2 linked regions of the Methanococcus maripaludis genome follow. The protein of the gene in region 1 binds, or shares a complex with, the protein of each later gene. Links are inferred from orthologs where the notes say so. Each region holds a gene or a part of one and is shown in the gene's direction. Other genes may lie near its edges.

The links.
Region 2: the proteins of MMJJ_RS00450 (region 1) and MMJJ_RS05805 are in contact, whole or in part, in a crystal structure (PDB 7CNS), measured with the Thermococcus kodakarensis proteins. The link is inferred for Methanococcus maripaludis from one-to-one orthologs. Residues at the interface, in WP_011250199.1 of Thermococcus kodakarensis: Arg6, Lys7, Ile8, Leu27, Gly28, Thr38, Arg58, Gly59, Lys60, Gly61, Ser62, Thr63, Val64, Ser66, Tyr67, Val68, Tyr70, Ala71, Lys74, Glu86, Ala87, Glu88, Thr89, Ile90, Ala92, Thr93, Ile96, Ile97; in WP_011250200.1 of Thermococcus kodakarensis: Ile25, Ala28, Leu29, Ile32, Tyr33, Ala47, Gly48, Asn53, Ile54, Ala57, Glu60, Phe61, Leu62, Tyr99, Ser128, Glu129, Ser130, Asn145, Arg146, Glu147, Gly148, Gly149, Pro150, Ser151, Leu153, Tyr164, Leu201, Gly202, Asn203, Gly227.

What each region holds. Positions count from the first base shown.
Region 1 is NZ_CP026606.1:79,798-82,895, forward strand. What follows is about bases 209-2,971. They hold MMJJ_RS00450 (DUF126 domain-containing protein), read left to right. Parts: upstream 209-1,275; coding sequence 1,276-1,668; downstream 1,669-2,971. Other genes in these bases: MMJJ_RS09330 (hypothetical protein), read right to left, coding at 791-949; MMJJ_RS00445 (class III signal peptide-containing protein), read left to right, coding at 1,037-1,264; MMJJ_RS00455 (NOG1 family protein), read left to right, coding at 1,735-2,772; MMJJ_RS00460 (selenouridine synthase SelU-like subunit), read right to left, coding at 2,801-2,971. Also shown: more of MMJJ_RS00460, read right to left, coding at 2,972-3,098. UniProt on the Methanocaldococcus jannaschii protein: Component of a hydro-lyase that catalyzes the dehydration of mevalonate 5-phosphate (MVA5P) to form trans-anhydromevalonate 5-phosphate (tAHMP).
Region 2 is NZ_CP026606.1:1,080,965-1,084,204, forward strand. The notes cover bases 119-3,023. They hold MMJJ_RS05805 (aconitase X), read left to right. Parts: upstream 119-920; coding sequence 921-2,126; downstream 2,127-3,023. Other genes in these bases: MMJJ_RS05800 (coenzyme F420-0:L-glutamate ligase), read right to left, coding at 119-870; cobM (precorrin-4 C(11)-methyltransferase), read left to right, coding at 2,156-2,920; MMJJ_RS05815 (hypothetical protein), read right to left, coding at 2,917-3,023. In the rest of the region: more of MMJJ_RS05800, read right to left, coding at 1-118; more of MMJJ_RS05815, read right to left, coding at 3,024-3,114; MMJJ_RS05820 (DUF2304 domain-containing protein), read right to left, coding at 3,104-3,240. UniProt on the Methanocaldococcus jannaschii protein: Component of a hydro-lyase that catalyzes the dehydration of mevalonate 5-phosphate (MVA5P) to form trans-anhydromevalonate 5-phosphate (tAHMP).

The sequences.
Region 1 (3,098 bases):
CTGAAATTATTGGTGGACTTGTATTCCTTGGAATTCCTCCAGAACTTCCAGTACCCGTTGCAAAAAAAATGCTTCAGGGTTTTCAGGACTTTTGCCGGGAAAACGATACCACGATTATTGGTGGACATACCATTTTAAATCCGTGGCCTTTAATTGGTGGCTCGATTACTGGCGTTGGAAAAGAAGAAGACATTCTTACAAAAGCAGGATGTAAAAATGGCGATGTATTAATTCTTACAAAACCGCTTGGAAACCAGAGTGCAATGGCGCTATCAAGGGTTACCGAGGAATTTGAAGATTTAATCGATATCCCAAAAGAAGAACAAAAATATATCTTTGAAAAAACCATTGAACTGATGACAACGTCTAATAGAATTGCTCTTTTACATTTAAGAGAACTTGAAAATGAGTTAGGCGAAAAAATTGCAAATGCAATGACCGATGTCACAGGATTTGGTATTTTGGGCCACAGTCAGGAAATGGCTGAACAAAGCAATGTTGAAATTGAAATATCCTGCCTTCCAGTAATTAAAGGAACTCCAGAACTTGCTTCACTATTTGGACATGCTCTTTGCAGTGGAAAAGGTGCTGAAACCGCTGGAGGTCTTTTAATATCTACAAAACCAGAATACAAGGATAAATTAATTCAGAAATTCAAAGAAAATAATGTTTATGCATTTGAAGTCGGAAAAATAGTAAATAATGGTGTCGGAATAGCTAAATTATCCGAAAATGTTGAGATTTTAGAAATATAAATATAATCCGAACCTAAATTTAGGAGGATTATTTTTTAATCGCTTATTTTAAATATATATTTGCATTCGGGGCAGATTATCTTTTTCCCTACTGAATTAAATTCTTTTCCGCATTTTGGACATTTTGTCTTATTTGTTTTTAATTTATCGAGATCTATTGTTGTGTACTTGCTGATTTCATTTTTAAAATTCATAATATTCCTCTTAAGCAATAATATTTATATTTAAAATTATAATGATTTATATAAGCTTAATGTTGATTTAAAAGTTACAGTGAAAAAATGGGTTTAAAATATTTAGCATTCAAAAATCGGGGCCAGATATCTCTTGAACTTGGTGTTTTGGTACTGGCTGTAGCTATGGTTGCAGTATTTGCAGGGTACTTGTACATACAAAGTACGTTAGAATCCGCAGTTAAGATAAATCAGACAGCAAATGGTACTGTCGGCATGTATAACAGTGCAGTAAACAGAATTACTGAATCTGTTGGAAACTTAAGTAATAATTAAATGGTGAAACTTTGAAAGAGCTAAATGGTAGAATTATTTCAAAAGGAGTCGTTGAAGGGGAAGCAATTATTTCAAAATCGCCTATTTCATTTCTTGGTGGCGTAAATGAGGAAGGAATTGTAACTGACAAGGAAAATGAACTTTTTGGAAAAAGTATTGCAAATAAAATATTTGTATTTCCAAGTGGAAAAGGAAGTACCGTTGGTTCTTATGTAATCTACGGGCTTGCTAAAAGAGGACTTTTAAAAGGAATGGTAAATTTTGAGTCTGAACCAATTGTCGCAACAGGTGCAATTCTTGGAAAAATTCCACTCGTGGATAAAGTTAATATAGATGAAATTAAAGATGGCGATATAGTAGTAGTTGATGGAAACACGGGAACTGTTAAAATTAAAGAACAGTAAACTAAAAACATACTTTCCTACTATTTTGAATATTTATTTACATTTTAAAATGTGTGAGATGAGACTATGAGGAAATCGAGAGACGCAAACCCATTTAAGGCAATGCCGAATATATTATACCCTGACGAATTGATGGACAAGGCTTACAACAGGTCAGAAAAGATCGCAGGGGAACTTAGAACAACTACGAGAGGATTAAGTACTCCAAAATCAAAGATAATCGAAGATAATAAAATCAGGACCACTGCATCAGTTATTTCAGATAATCTTTTAAAAATTGTGGAAAAAACCCCTTCAATAGATAATTTGGATCCATTTTATAGGGAAATTCTTGAAATCATGGTTGGAAGCGACGAATTTAAAAAATCGCTTGCGGCAGTTCAGTGGGCTTCTGAAATCGTGAAAAAATTAGGAACCCAATATTCAAGAAAAGTTAAGAAAGCACCAAGCCCACAAGCGACGTCAATTGTTAGAAAAGAATTTATCGGAAGGGTTTCATCAGTTTTAAAACAGATTTACCCAAATATGGCGTTTTTAGGTGTTGCAAGAAACAAGCTTAAAAACATTCCAACAGTAAAAAATTTGCCATCCGTAGTTATTGCAGGATACCCAAACGTTGGAAAATCAACACTCCTTAGAACACTTACCGATGCAGAACCTGAAGTAAATTCTTACCCATTTACTACAAAAGGACTGAATATTGGATATACTGAAGAAGGAATTCAGATAATTGATACACCTGGTGTTTTGGACAGGCCAATTTACGAAAGAAACGATATCGAACTTCACGCGGTAGTTGCAATAAACTATCTTTCAGATATGATTTTATTTGTAATTGACCCAACAGAATTTTGCGGTTTCACAATGGATGAACAGTTTAACTTACTTCAAGAAATTAGAAAAACGTTTAACGTTCCAATTTTAGTTGCACTTACAAAAATGGATGTTGATGAAATAGAAGGATTAGATAAGCTTGAAGAAGATCTTGGGGAATATGAAGTATTAAAAGTATCTTCATTTAAAAAAGAAGGTATTGCAGACTTAAGAGAAAGACTCTTAGATATCCTTGACGAACAGGGTTTAATGGATCTTTTAGAAGAATAATTTTCTTTTTTTAGTTTTTTATGCTTTTTTAGTTTTTTGAAATATTGTAGCTTTTAAAGCCACCTACAAGTCTTTTTACTTTAAATCCTAATAGTTTTAGTATCGTTGCAATTGATTGGCTTCTCATTCCGCCCCTTGCACAAAACACTACTAAATTTTTATTTGGATCTAATTTTAAAGATTCTGAAACTATTCTTTTTATTCCATCTTGAATTATAACTCCAGCTTTAGCAACTGCAACTTCTTTTCCTTCGTGTTTGTAGAGTTTTCCGATAGTTTCGTATTCATCTGTTAAAAAAAGTGGTATGTTTACTGCGTCAGGTACC
Region 2 (3,240 bases), 1.0 Mb from region 1 along the record:
GCTGTGTTCCATCTCTTTTAAAACATCAACAGTTATTTCAAAAGTGTTGTATTTTTTCATTAAATCATGAATTGACTTTGTATATGGGACTTGAGACGTATCTGATAGATTTGCAATGTATAGAATCGTTTTTAAGGGATATTTTTTGTAATTCTCATTTCCCACAATTGCAAGCGGGGTTGCACCACAAAGGCCGCCCTGTTTTAATATTTTTCCAAATTTCCCTAAAATATATCCAAAAACACCTATTTTTGAAATTATTCCATCAATTGCAATTGGAAGTGCTGTAACGTACCAGTTAAAAAACCTGTATGTTGCATCTGTATCGATTACCATAACCGTTAAATCGAGATTCAGTTCTTCCTTTATTTTTTTATGGAGTTTTTTTGCAGAATTTTCAGGTTTTTCTGGAAGGAGGGATGCATAAGTACCCGGAACGTTTGTTAAGTCAATTCCGCCTTCTGATGCAGGTTTTAGTGCGTATATTAACCCTACATTTTCAATTACTATTTGTTTGTGTTTTAGTGTTTCCGTCTTTGGCATTTTTCTTAAATTTTTAACCCTGTCGCCCCTAGTACCTAAAAGAGGGCCTAATACATATCCCCAGCCGTATTTTGATAGATAATATGTAAAATATGCCCAGAATTTAGGATTCGCCAAACTTTCATCTACGAAGTTGTCTTCGCTTGTAGCTATGAATTTTTCACTGACGACTAAAAAATCCCCGTTTTTTATTTCAAATCCGTTTTCAATTTCATTTTTTAAAGAATTGATGGATTCTGATACAAAATCTTCGTTTCTATCGATATATCTGGTTCTTATCGGTGTTGCATTTATTTCCATTTTTTCACGAATTAAAACTATCTCCATTATTTTTATATTTTGGTACTCTATAATTAGTAAGGAAAAAGGTGAAAATTATGCATCTAACGAGAGAAGAGGAAAAATTGTATGCAGGAGAATACGGGGAAGCCCTAGAAACCTGCATGAACTTACTTGTGTCATTAGGCGATATTTACGGAGCAGAAAAACTGGTAGATATATCTTCTGCACAGGTTTCCGGAGTTTCTTACAAAACTATCGGTGAAAAGGGACTGGAATTTTTAAAAGACCTTGCAGATCAGGGTTTAAAGGCAACAGTTCCAACAACGTTAAATCCTGCTGGAATGGATTTGATAAGGTACGATGAACTCAAATTCCCAAAGGATTTTGCAAAAAAACAGCTCGAAATAATTGACTGTTTTAAAAGAATGGAAATTGAAATCAGCTGTACATGTACGCCTTATTTAACTGGAAATGTTCCAATGTTTGGTTCACACGTTGCATGGGCAGAGTCTTCTGCAGTAGCTTATGTAAATTCAGTAATCGGTGCAAGAACCAACAGGGAGGGCGGACCTTCAGCATTAGCAGCTGCAATCATTGGAAAAACACCATGTTACGGATACCATTTGGATGAAAACAGGCTTCCAACACAAGTTTTTGAAGTTGATATGGAACTTGAAGATGCAAGTTCATTTTACGGAATTTTGGGAAGAATTACGGGAAAAATTGTAAAAAACGGAATTCCATACTTCAAATTTAAAAATTGTGAATCAGTTAAAAATGATTATTTAAAAGCACTTGGAGCCGCACTTGCAGCAAGCGGCGGTGTTGCATTATACCACGTTGAAGGAATAACTCCCGAAGCAAAAAAAGGACTGGAAATAACAGGTCTTGAAAAAGTAGTTATCGGAAAAGACGATTTTGAAAAAGAATATGATTCTTTCAAAACTTCAGAAAAACCAGATTTAATTTGTATCGGATGTCCACACTGCAGTCTTGATGAAATCAAAGAAGTTGCAGAGTTTGTAAAAGCTGAAAATGCAAAATTCAATGCAGAAGTTTGGGTTTGTACATCAATTCACATGAAATCGATTGCTGACAGGATGGGATATACGAAAATTATTGAAGATGCTGGCGGAAAAGTAGTTGTTGACACGTGTATGGTCGTAGCTCCGATTGAAGACATGGGATACAAAAACGTTGCAACGAATTCTGGAAAAGCTGCAACGTATCTGCCGGGTTTTTGCAAAAGCAACGTGATATACGGAACAACTTATGAAATTTTGAAAAAAGCAACTGAATAATTTATTAATTTTAATAAATCGGTGAAATAATGAAAAAGATGATTATTGTTGGTGCGGGTCCTGGAGACAAGGAATTAATCACGATAAAAGGAAAAAATGCAATTGAAAGTGCAGATATCTTAATTTATGCAGGTTCGTTAGTAAATCCGGAAGTTTTAGATTACAACAAAAAGGATGCAAAAATCTACAACAGTGCAACGATGACACTCGATGAAGTAATCGAAGTTGCAGTAAACGGAATTAAAAACGGATTAACTGTTGTAAGGGTTCATACTGGAGACCCTGCACTTTACGGTGCGATAAAAGAGCAGATCGATGAATTGAAAAAATATGAAATCGATGTAGAAATAATTCCAGGAGTAACTTCCCTTTTTGCAGCAGCGGCAACTTTAAAATCAGAATTAACGCTTCCTGATGTATCACAAACAGTAATAATTACACGGCCTGAAGGAAGAACTCCAAAACCTGCAAAAGAAAGTTTAATCGCGCTTGCAAAACACAACGCTACAATGGCAATTTATTTGGGAACAGGAATGATAGAAAAAGTATGTAAGGAGCTAATTGAAGGTGGATATCCGGAAAACACTGCGGTTTCAGTGGTATATCATGCATCATGGCCTGACGAGAAAAAAATTACTGGAACACTAAAAGACATATCTGAAAAAGTAAAAGGCGAAGGAATTACAAAAACAGCACTTATAATCGTTGGAAATGTAACAAATCCTGACAGTTATGATTATTCAAAACTTTACGACAAAGACTTTGAACACGAATTTAGAAAACCTAAAAATTAAAGATTTAATTCTTCTATTTTTTCCATTAAAATTTTTAAATCAGTTTTTTTTGCAACGTTCTGCTCATTACCTATTAATTCAGTTAATTTTATTTTTAATTCTTCAATATTTTCCGATTCTTCAATTAATTCTCTTATATATTCCATATTTTGAACATAAGGCGCAGTTTCCATTACTAATTCTCTATTTTCCATCATTTTCACCTTTTGTTTTTTTATCGTATCTTTCATTAATTGCAATTTCTGAAACAATTGTTGTAATTTCTCTTTCAAGGTGTTCTGTCCTTAAATATGATTTGTAAACTAAGAAAAACAGAATTA